3 regions of the Psychrobacillus sp. FSL W7-1457 genome follow, and region 2 is predicted to be linked to each of the others. Evidence: a T-box and tRNA genes for the amino acid it is inferred to sense, from the RefSeq annotation. Region 2 holds a T-box; the other regions hold tRNA genes.

Region 1 (3,246 bases), 570 kb from region 2:
ACTTGTACAGGATAGGTAGGAGCCTTAGAGCCCGGAGCGCCAGCTTCGGAGGAGGCGTCGGTGGGATACTACCCTGGTTGTATTGAAATTCTAACCCATACCCGTAACCCGGGTAGGAGACAGTGTCAGGCGGGCAGTTTGACTGGGGCGGTCGCCTCCTAAAGTGTAACGGAGGCGCCCAAAGGTTCCCTCAGAATGGTTGGAAATCATTCGAAGAGTGTAAAGGCAGAAGGGAGCTTGACTGCGAGACCTACAAGTCGAGCAGGGTCGAAAGACGGGCTTAGTGATCCGGTGGTTCCGCATGGAAGGGCCATCGCTCAACGGATAAAAGCTACCCCGGGGATAACAGGCTTATCTCCCCCAAGAGTCCACATCGACGGGGAGGTTTGGCACCTCGATGTCGGCTCATCGCATCCTGGGGCTGTAGTCGGTCCCAAGGGTTGGGCTGTTCGCCCATTAAAGCGGTACGCGAGCTGGGTTCAGAACGTCGTGAGACAGTTCGGTCCCTATCCGTCGTGGGCGTAGGAAATTTGAGAGGAGCTGTCCTTAGTACGAGAGGACCGGGATGGACACACCGCTGGTGTACCAGTTGTTCTGCCAAGGGCATCGCTGGGTAGCTATGTGTGGACGGGATAAGTGCTGAAAGCATCTAAGCACGAAGCCCCCCTCAAGATGAGATTTCCCATTACGCAAGTAAGTAAGATCCCTCAAAGACGATGAGGTAGATAGGTTCGGGGTGGAAGCGTGGCGACACGTGCAGCTGACGAATACTAATCGATCGAGGACTTAACCAAATTGTTTGTTTCTAAGATGTCAGTTTATTCAGTTTTGAAAGAATAAATTTTTATTAAATTAATGCTTGTAATAATCTACATAGTTGATATAATAGAACTTGTCTTTCAATAATTATTCAAGTCTAGTGATGATGGCGAAGAGGTCACACCCGTTCCCATACCGAACACGGAAGTTAAGCTCTTCAGCGCCGATGGTAGTTGGGGGTCTCCCCCTGCAAGAGTAGGACGTCGCTAGGCGGATATTATTCCGAAGTAGCTCAGTGGTAGAGCAATCGGCTGTTAACCGATCGGTCGTAGGTTCGAGTCCTACCTTCGGAGCCATTTCTAGGAGAGCTGTCCGAGTGGCCGAAGGAGCACGATTGGAAATCGTGTAGGCGGGTAACACTGTCTCAAGGGTTCAAATCCCTTGCTCTCCGCCAGATAGATTTCTCTAATACATAATGGCCCCTTGGTCAAGCGGTTAAGACACCGCCCTTTCACGGCGGTAACACGGGTTCGAATCCCGTAGGGGTCACCATTTAATTTTAAACCAGCATTACGGAGGATTAGCTCAGCTGGGAGAGCATCTGCCTTACAAGCAGAGGGTCGGCGGTTCGAGCCCGTCATCCTCCACCATTATTAATTTAGCAAGTATTATTATCGCGGGGTGGAGCAAATCGCTTCACGAAGAAAGCGAAGCGTGGAAGACGTAAAACTCACTAAATGCGTAGGATGATTTAAATTTCATCTAATATTATTGTCGCGGGGTGGAGCAGTTCGGTAGCTCGTCGGGCTCATAACCCGAAGGTCACAGGTTCAAATCCTGTCCCCGCAACCAAATGGTCCCGTGGTGTAGCGGTTAACATGCCTGCCTGTCACGCAGGAGATCGCCGGTTCGATCCCGGTCGGGACCGCCATTTATTATTCAATATGTTAGAGATTTAGGATAAGCAAGCAAATCGAGGAAGCAATCGAACGAAAGAAGGAGCGTACTAAAGTACGTGACTGAATGAGTGAGTGAAGCTGACAAAGAGTTGTACAGCTTAGCGTAAATCGAAGAGGCTCAGTAGCTCAGTCGGTAGAGCAAAGGACTGAAAATCCTTGTGTCGGCGGTTCGATTCCGTCCTGAGCCACCATTACGCCGGAATAGCTCAATTGGTAGAGCAACTGACTTGTAATCAGTAGGTTGGGGGTTCAAGTCCTCTTTCCGGCACCACTGTCTAGTGGAGGGGTAGCGAAGTGGCTAAACGCGGCGGACTGTAAATCCGCTCCTTAGGGTTCGGCGGTTCGAATCCGTCCCCCTCCACCAGTTTTTATAGGGGCATAGTTTAACGGTAGAATAGAGGTCTCCAAAACCTTTGATGTGGGTTCGATTCCTACTGCCCCTGCCAAATAATAAGTTAACTTTGAATAATGGCGGTTGTGGCGAAGTGGTTAACGCACCGGATTGTGATTCCGGCATTCGTGGGTTCAATTCCCATCAGTCGCCCCATATTCTATCTGGTTAGCTCTTTTTTTTATTCTGTGGCGGTCGTGGCGAAGTGGTTAACGCACCGGATTGTGATTCCGGCATTCGTGGGTTCAATTCCCATCGGTCGCCCCATTGGGGTATAGCCAAGCGGTAAGGCAACGGATTTTGATTCCGTCATGCCCTGGTTCGAATCCAGGTACCCCAGTTATTTGCGGAAGTAGTTCAGTGGTAGAACACCACCTTGCCAAGGTGGGGGTCGCGAGTTCGAACCTCGTCTTCCGCTCCAAATTAAGGCGGCATAGCCAAGTGGTAAGGCACAGGTCTGCAACACCTTTATCACCGGTTCAAATCCGGTTGCCGCCTCCAATTTTTAAAAAAGTATTTACTGCCTTTAATATGCCGGTGTGGCGGAATTGGCAGACGCGCGGGACTCAAAATCCCGTATCTTCGGATGTGTCGGTTCGACCCCGACCACCGGTATCATATTCATGACATAAAGTCATACATATCAAGACTTCTAACTACTTGTTAGAGGTCTTTTTTGTTGTTTCAATAAGAGGACTGAAATAAGCTAAAATCCCGTGCATAGGAGTAATTGAATGTCTCGGAAGAAGTAATAGTTATATCAAAAAAGTTATATTTGCTTAAAATGAAAATCACTTAAATTGTTAGAATAGCTCTTGAAAATCTTTTCAATGTCTCAATACCTGTACATTCACTTTTTCAAGAATTGAATGCGTATCTATATTTCCGTTTTCATATTAGTTACTTTGTATATTTTTACATTCGATTGACAAGATAGTCATATCGACATTAATAAAACTTCATACAACTCAAACTGGATGGACTCGAGAGACAGAGAGGAATAGACGCATGTTTTCTACGATACTAATGGGATTGACGATCTTATTTATGGTAACAACCTTATACTATTTCTTTTCAGGTCATAAATATAAGAAAAGCTATTTTCAGTCAACTTTATTCCAAAAGCTATTTTTCGCT
Region 2 (3,246 bases):
GTCCAAGCGGTTGTAACTGACAAAGGGACATACTCAACAGACTTAGTGTTAATAGCTATTGGCATAAAACCTGCAACTAATTTCCTTAAGGAGACAGGAATAGAGACTCTAGCGAATGGAGCCATAATCGTAAATGAATATTTGGAAACAAGTATTCCAGATATTTATGCGGCAGGAGATTGCTCCACTCATTTTAATCGTTTGAAACAAAAAAACGATTATGTCCCGCTAGGTACTACTGCCAATAAACAAGGTAGACTTGCAGGATTCAATATGATTGGAGAAGAAATACCATTTAAAGGTATTGTCGGTACCTCTATTATGAAATTCTTTGAATTGTCTATTGGTAGAACCGGACTGTCAGAGGAGGAAGTAAAGGAACTAGACATTCCTTTCGACACAAGTACGATTGAGGCCAGTGATATTGCAGGTTATTATCCTGGTAAAGAGTTAATGCAGATAAAACTCCTTTATCGTAAAGAGGATCAATTGCTTCTAGGTGGTCAGATTGTTGGTGGGCAAGGAGTAGACAAGCGCACCGATGTATTAGCAACTGCCCTTTACCACAGCATGAAGCTCCCCGATTTATTAGACCTGGACCTATCGTACGCTCCACCATTTAACGGTGTATGGGATCCTTTGCAGCAGCTTGCTAAAAGAAACTTCGATAAGAATAAATAAAGAAAAGTGGGAAATTGAGAGATGGAAATAGAGACAAAGGAATTTAAGGTTAGAGATATCTCGTATAAAATCAGATCGGCTAGTCAGCTCGATGCAAAACAGCTGTCCGAGGTCAGGGTTCAAATCGACGGGGAGACGGAGAATCTAGATAGAGAACAAGGGGAAGCATTCATTGATGTCACAGGCTTTGAGAAGCTAATTGAGGATGACACCCTTTCCGTGAACAATCTCTTTTTAGTCGCAGAGATTGAGGGGAGGATTGTTGGCTTTTCTAGATGTGTAGGGAACGGCTTAACGCGGTTTGCGCATAAAGTAGAATTTGGTGTGTGTGTCTTAAAAGAATATTGGGAGCTGAGTATCGGTACCAACTTCTTGAAGGAGTCGATCGCTTGGGCTGATGCCAATAGTATCAAAAAAATCTCATTAAATGTATTACATACAAACGAAAAAGCGATTTCCTTATATAAAAAGTATGGTTTCGAGGTAGAGGGTATATTAAAAAACGATAAAATTTTAAGGGATGGGAAATACTATCACACGGTTGTGATGGGACGTTCTTTCATTTAAAATAAAATTTAGTTGACTATTCTAAACTTATTGAATATACTATTGAAAATTAATTTATGTTATTTAGGCAAAGAAAAGGACATGAGTCATTTCAATAAATTTCTTATTAGAGAGCAGGGTCATTGGCTGAAAGCCCTGTAAGAAAAACGAATGATTTACCGCCTTGGAGCTATTATGGGGAACAACTAGTATCCATAATCGGGAAACCGTTATCTTTTTAGAGAGCCGTATTTTTTATTCGACGGCAAAATTAGGGTGGAACCACGACCACGCTCGTCCCTTTACCGGGACGGGTGTGTTTTTTTGTATATACAATTTTATATTTAAGCTATGAAAAGGACATGAATTATTCAACAATTTCTAATTAGAGAGCAGGGTCATTGGCTGAAAGCCCTGTTAGAAAGGCGAATAGTTTACCACCTTGGAGCTATTATGGGGAACAACTAGTATCCATAATCGGAAAACCGTTATATTTTATGAGAGCCGTATTTTTTAATGTCGGCAAAATTAGGGTGGAACCACGACCACACTCGTCCCTTTACCGGGATGGGTGTGGTCTTTTTATATTTAACCAAAACTAGGAGGAATTATAATGTCAGTAAAAGCCGAGGAAAGATTAAGTCATCAAAAATTAGGTCAGCAATTAGAATTATTTATGTCCATGGAGGAAGCTCCCGGTATGCCATTTTATCTACCAAAAGGAATGGTCTTACGAAATGAACTAGAAAATTTATGGAGAGAGAAGCATCAGAGAGCGGGCTACCAGGAGATAAAGACTCCTATCATGATGAAGCAGGAGCTTTGGGAGAAGTCGGGACACTGGGATCATTACCATGAAAATATGTATTTTGCCGATGTGGATGAACAAAAGTATGCGATAAAGCCAATGAACTGTCCAGGAGCAGTTTTAATCTTTAATAGTAAAAGAAGAGGTTACCGAGAACTTCCAATACGGTATGCAGAGCTCGGATTAGTACACCGTCATGAGCTTTCGGGATCTTTGAATGGTCTATTACGTGTTAGAGCATTTACTCAAGACGATGCCCATCTGTTTGTTCTAGAGGAGCAAATTGAAGGTGAGCTTGCGAAGGTGTTAGATCTAGTGGATGAATTCTACCGTGAATTTGGATTTAGCTATAAGGTGGAGCTATCAACTCGTCCAGAGGATTTTATGGGTTCTGTGGAAGCATGGGACCAAGCAGAAGAAGCACTAGAATCGGTATTGAAGAGTAAACAGGTTGAATATCAAGTAAACGAGGGAGATGGAGCTTTTTACGGTCCTAAAATTGACTTCCATATACTCGATTCACTTGGACGTAGCTGGCAGTGTGGAACAGTTCAGCTTGATTTTCAAATGCCGGAAAAATTTAATTGTCAGTACGTCGATGAAAACAACCAACTTCGTCGTCCTATCATGATTCATCGAGCGATCTATGGCTCCATTGAACGATTTATCGCGATTCTATTAGAACACTTTCAAGGTAATTTTCCACTTTGGCTAGCCCCAGTTCAAGTGAAGGTATTGCCTATCGCAGATGCTCATCTAGCTTATGCGGAAGAAGTAAAGTCGCAGCTAGAACAAGAAGGCTACCGGGTAGAAGTAGATGAACGCGTAGAAAAGATTGGATTGAAGATACGAGAGGCAGCCATGCAAAAGCATCCGTATATGCTGATCATCGGTGACCAGGAAATGGAGAATCAAGTTGTTTCCGTTAGGAAGCATCGAGTAGGAAGCCTTGGTGACATGGGGATAGAAACATTTATTGGACAACATCTGTGAGAGTAAAGGTGTTGTGGTAAGTGGATTGGATGACGGATTGTCGTAAATTATCAGGTGATTGTCGTACAGTATCCAGGCATTGTAGTAATCGGAGGCTGGATTGTCGTAAATCAGGTCAAAGGGATAGAGCAGGCGAGAGATTGTAGTAAATTATCAGGTGAATGTCGTAAAGTATCCAGGCATTGTAGTAATCGGTGGGTGGATTGTCGTAAATCAGG
Region 3 (3,246 bases), 960 kb from region 2:
ATAATTAAGTGCAGTATAGATTTACTACAATAAATACATTACTTTTCTTAATACCTCTTCCCTTAAGGACCTGCAGTGTTATAACGATCCTTACATATCATAAAGATAAAATAAAAAAGACAACCACCGAAGTGATTGTCTTTTTAAAGTTATGACCCCTACGGGATTCGAACCCGTGTTACCGCCGTGAAAGGGCGGTGTCTTAACCGCTTGACCAAGGGGCCTTATATATGGCGGAGAAGGAGGGATTTGAACCCTCGCGCCGGTTGCCCGACCTACACCCTTAGCAGGGGCGCCTCTTCAGCCACTTGAGTACTTCCCCATATATATGGCTCCGAAGGTAGGACTCGAACCTACGACCAATCGGTTAACAGCCGATTGCTCTACCACTGAGCTACTTCGGAATAATGGTGGGCCTAAATGGACTCGAACCATCGACCTCACGCTTATCAGGCGTGCGCTCTAACCAGCTGAGCTATAGGCCCATTAATTGGAGCGGGTGAAGAGAATCGAACTCTCATCATCAGCTTGGAAGGCTGAGGTTTTACCACTAAACTACACCCGCGTGATAAATGGTGGCTCAGGACGGAATCGAACCGCCGACACAAGGATTTTCAGTCCTTTGCTCTACCGACTGAGCTACTGAGCCTCTTCGATTTACGCTAAGCGGCACAACTCTTTGTCAGCTTCACTCACTCATTCAGTCACGTACTTTAGTACGCTTCTTCTTTCGTTCGATTGCTTCCTCGATTTGCTTGCTTATCCTAAATCTCTAACATATTGAATAATAAATGGCGGTCCCGACCGGGATCGAACCGGCGATCTCCTGCGTGACAGGCAGGCATGTTAACCGCTACACCACGGGACCATTTGGTTGCGGGGACAGGATTTGAACCTGTGACCTTCGGGTTATGAGCCCGACGAGCTACCGAACTGCTCCACCCCGCGACAATAAAATCGTTGAAATTTAAATCAACTATGTATTTAATAACTTTTCCGTTTCCAAGCTTACTTGCATAGATGTTATGTATAATTTCCCACTAACAATAAGATGGAGGAGGAAGAGGGATTCGAACCCCCGCGCGGTATGACCCGCCTGTCGGTTTTCAAGACCGATCCCTTCAGCCAGACTTGGGTATTCCTCCGAAAAATTATGTTGGTGGACCTTGCAGGACTCGAACCTGCGACCGGACGGTTATGAGCCGTCTGCTCTAACCAACTGAGCTAAAGGTCCTTAAGATGGCGGCAGAGGGAGTCGAACCCACGACCTTTCGGGTATGAACCGAATGCTCTAGCCAGCTGAGCTACGCCGCCAGGAACTTTAAAAGAAAATTTTATATTTGGTGGAGCCTAGCGGGATCGAACCGCTGACCTCCTGCGTGCAAGGCAGGCGCTCTCCCAGCTGAGCTAAGGCCCCAAATTTTTATTAATAACTGGTCGGGAAGACAGGATTCGAACCTGCGACCCCTTGGTCCCAAACCAAGTGCTCTACCAAGCTGAGCTACTTCCCGTATATATATTGGCGCGCCCGGCAGGAGTCGAACCCACAACCTTCTGATCCGTAGTCAGACGCTCTATCCAATTGAGCTACGGGCGCTAATGTTACTTAAAAGTGGTGCCGAGGACCGGAATCGAACCGGTACGGTAGTCACCTACCGCAGGATTTTAAGTCCTGTGCGTCTGCCAGTTCCGCCACCCCGGCACTTAGTGAATCTTTGGAGCGGAAGACGAGGTTCGAACTCGCGACCCCCACCTTGGCAAGGTGGTGTTCTACCACTGAACTACTTCCGCTCGGTTATTAAATTAAATGGTGCGGGTGAAGGGAGTCGAACCCCCACGCCTTGCGGCGCTAGATCCTAAGTCTAGTGCGTCTGCCAGTTCCGCCACACCCGCATATTTATTTCACAAAAGTGAATGAGCCATGAAGGACTCGAACCTTCGACCCTCTGATTAAAAGTCAGATGCTCTACCAACTGAGCTAATGGCTCGGAAAATGGTGCCGGAGAAAGGACTTGAACCCTCAACCTACTGATTACAAGTCAGTTGCTCTACCAGTTGAGCTACTCCGGCAGGAGTAAAATTATGGTGGAGGATGACGGGCTCGAACCGCCGACCCTCTGCTTGTAAGGCAGATGCTCTCCCAGCTGAGCTAATCCTCCTGGGTAATATTTTTTTATTGCAAGCCCAGCGACGTCCTACTCTTGCAGGGGGAGACCCCCAACTACCATCGGCGCTGAAGAGCTTAACTTCCGTGTTCGGTATGGGAACGGGTGTGACCTCTTCGCCATCATCACTAGACTTGAATAATTATTGAAAGACAAGTTCTATTATATCAACTATGTAGATTATTACAAGCATTAATTTAATAAAAATTTATTCTTTCAAAACTGAATAAACTGACATCTTAGAAACAAACAATTTGGTTAAGTCCTCGATCGATTAGTATTCGTCAGCTGCACGTGTCGCCACGCTTCCACCCCGAACCTATCTACCTCATCGTCTTTGAGGGATCTTACTTACTTGCGTAATGGGAAATCTCATCTTGAGGGGGGCTTCGTGCTTAGATGCTTTCAGCACTTATCCCGTCCACACATAGCTACCCAGCGATGCCCTTGGCAGAACAACTGGTACACCAGCGGTGTGTCCATCCCGGTCCTCTCGTACTAAGGACAGCTCCTCTCAAATTTCCTACGCCCACGACGGATAGGGACCGAACTGTCTCACGACGTTCTGAACCCAGCTCGCGTACCGCTTTAATGGGCGAACAGCCCAACCCTTGGGACCGACTACAGCCCCAGGATGCGATGAGCCGACATCGAGGTGCCAAACCTCCCCGTCGATGTGGACTCTTGGGGGAGATAAGCCTGTTATCCCCGGGGTAGCTTTTATCCGTTGAGCGATGGCCCTTCCATGCGGAACCACCGGATCACTAAGCCCGTCTTTCGACCCTGCTCGACTTGTAGGTCTCGCAGTCAAGCTCCCTTCTGCCTTTACACTCTTCGAATGATTTCCAACCATTCTGAGGGAACCTTTGGGCGCCTCCGTTACACTTTAGGAGGCGACCGCCCCAGTCAAACTGCCCGCCTGACACTGTCTCCTACCCGGGTTACGGGTATGGGTTAGAATTTCAATACAACCAGGGTAGTATCCCACCGACGCCTCCTCCGAAGCTGGCGCTCCGGGCTCTAAGGCTCCTACCTATCCTGTACAAGTTGCACCAAAATTCAATATCAAGCTACAGTAAAG

The links. A T-box is a leader RNA that pairs with one kind of tRNA and senses whether it is charged. The one in region 2 lies ahead of thrS (threonine--tRNA ligase), so its partner is inferred to be a tRNA-Thr.
Region 1: it has a tRNA-Thr gene. The T-box ahead of thrS (threonine--tRNA ligase) is inferred to sense a tRNA for this amino acid. The anticodon was not compared.
Region 3: it has a tRNA-Thr gene. The T-box ahead of thrS (threonine--tRNA ligase) is inferred to sense a tRNA for this amino acid. The anticodon was not compared.

Annotation. Positions count from the first base shown of each region.
Region 1 covers NZ_CP151993.1:3,081,412-3,084,657, reverse strand. Annotated here, with positions in the region: rRNA gene NSQ95_RS15165 (23S ribosomal RNA) at 1-794, shown strand, start outside; rRNA gene rrf (5S ribosomal RNA) at 916-1,031, shown strand; tRNA gene NSQ95_RS15155 (tRNA-Asn) at 1,041-1,115, shown strand; tRNA gene NSQ95_RS15150 (tRNA-Ser) at 1,122-1,213, shown strand; tRNA gene NSQ95_RS15145 (tRNA-Glu) at 1,237-1,311, shown strand; tRNA gene NSQ95_RS15140 (tRNA-Val) at 1,334-1,409, shown strand; tRNA gene NSQ95_RS15135 (tRNA-Met) at 1,535-1,611, shown strand; tRNA gene NSQ95_RS15130 (tRNA-Asp) at 1,615-1,690, shown strand; tRNA gene NSQ95_RS15125 (tRNA-Phe) at 1,834-1,909, shown strand; tRNA gene NSQ95_RS15120 (tRNA-Thr) at 1,914-1,989, shown strand; tRNA gene NSQ95_RS15115 (tRNA-Tyr) at 1,999-2,082, shown strand; tRNA gene NSQ95_RS15110 (tRNA-Trp) at 2,091-2,164, shown strand; tRNA gene NSQ95_RS15105 (tRNA-His) at 2,190-2,265, shown strand; tRNA gene NSQ95_RS15100 (tRNA-His) at 2,301-2,376, shown strand; tRNA gene NSQ95_RS15095 (tRNA-Gln) at 2,378-2,449, shown strand; tRNA gene NSQ95_RS15090 (tRNA-Gly) at 2,456-2,530, shown strand; tRNA gene NSQ95_RS15085 (tRNA-Cys) at 2,537-2,610, shown strand; tRNA gene NSQ95_RS15080 (tRNA-Leu) at 2,643-2,724, shown strand; gene NSQ95_RS15075 (potassium channel family protein) at 3,118-3,246, shown strand, end outside.
Region 2 covers NZ_CP151993.1:3,654,721-3,657,966, reverse strand. Annotated here, with positions in the region: gene NSQ95_RS17935 (FAD-dependent oxidoreductase) at 1-681, shown strand, start outside; gene NSQ95_RS17930 (GNAT family N-acetyltransferase) at 703-1,248, shown strand; T-box leader at 1,310-1,532, shown strand; T-box leader at 1,570-1,789, shown strand; gene thrS (threonine--tRNA ligase) at 1,841-3,028, shown strand.
Region 3 covers NZ_CP151993.1:2,698,237-2,701,482, forward strand. Annotated here, with positions in the region: tRNA gene NSQ95_RS13130 (tRNA-Glu) at 153-224, opposite strand; tRNA gene NSQ95_RS13135 (tRNA-Ser) at 232-322, opposite strand; tRNA gene NSQ95_RS13140 (tRNA-Asn) at 330-404, opposite strand; tRNA gene NSQ95_RS13145 (tRNA-Ile) at 409-485, opposite strand; tRNA gene NSQ95_RS13150 (tRNA-Gly) at 492-565, opposite strand; tRNA gene NSQ95_RS13155 (tRNA-Phe) at 574-649, opposite strand; tRNA gene NSQ95_RS13160 (tRNA-Asp) at 793-868, opposite strand; tRNA gene NSQ95_RS13165 (tRNA-Met) at 872-948, opposite strand; tRNA gene NSQ95_RS13170 (tRNA-Ser) at 1,053-1,145, opposite strand; tRNA gene NSQ95_RS13175 (tRNA-Ile) at 1,158-1,234, opposite strand; tRNA gene NSQ95_RS13180 (tRNA-Met) at 1,241-1,314, opposite strand; tRNA gene NSQ95_RS13185 (tRNA-Ala) at 1,342-1,417, opposite strand; tRNA gene NSQ95_RS13190 (tRNA-Pro) at 1,435-1,511, opposite strand; tRNA gene NSQ95_RS13195 (tRNA-Arg) at 1,521-1,597, opposite strand; tRNA gene NSQ95_RS13200 (tRNA-Leu) at 1,614-1,702, opposite strand; tRNA gene NSQ95_RS13205 (tRNA-Gly) at 1,717-1,791, opposite strand; tRNA gene NSQ95_RS13210 (tRNA-Leu) at 1,809-1,893, opposite strand; tRNA gene NSQ95_RS13215 (tRNA-Lys) at 1,916-1,988, opposite strand; tRNA gene NSQ95_RS13220 (tRNA-Thr) at 1,995-2,070, opposite strand; tRNA gene NSQ95_RS13225 (tRNA-Val) at 2,084-2,159, opposite strand; rRNA gene rrf (5S ribosomal RNA) at 2,183-2,298, opposite strand; rRNA gene NSQ95_RS13235 (23S ribosomal RNA) at 2,420-3,246, opposite strand, start outside.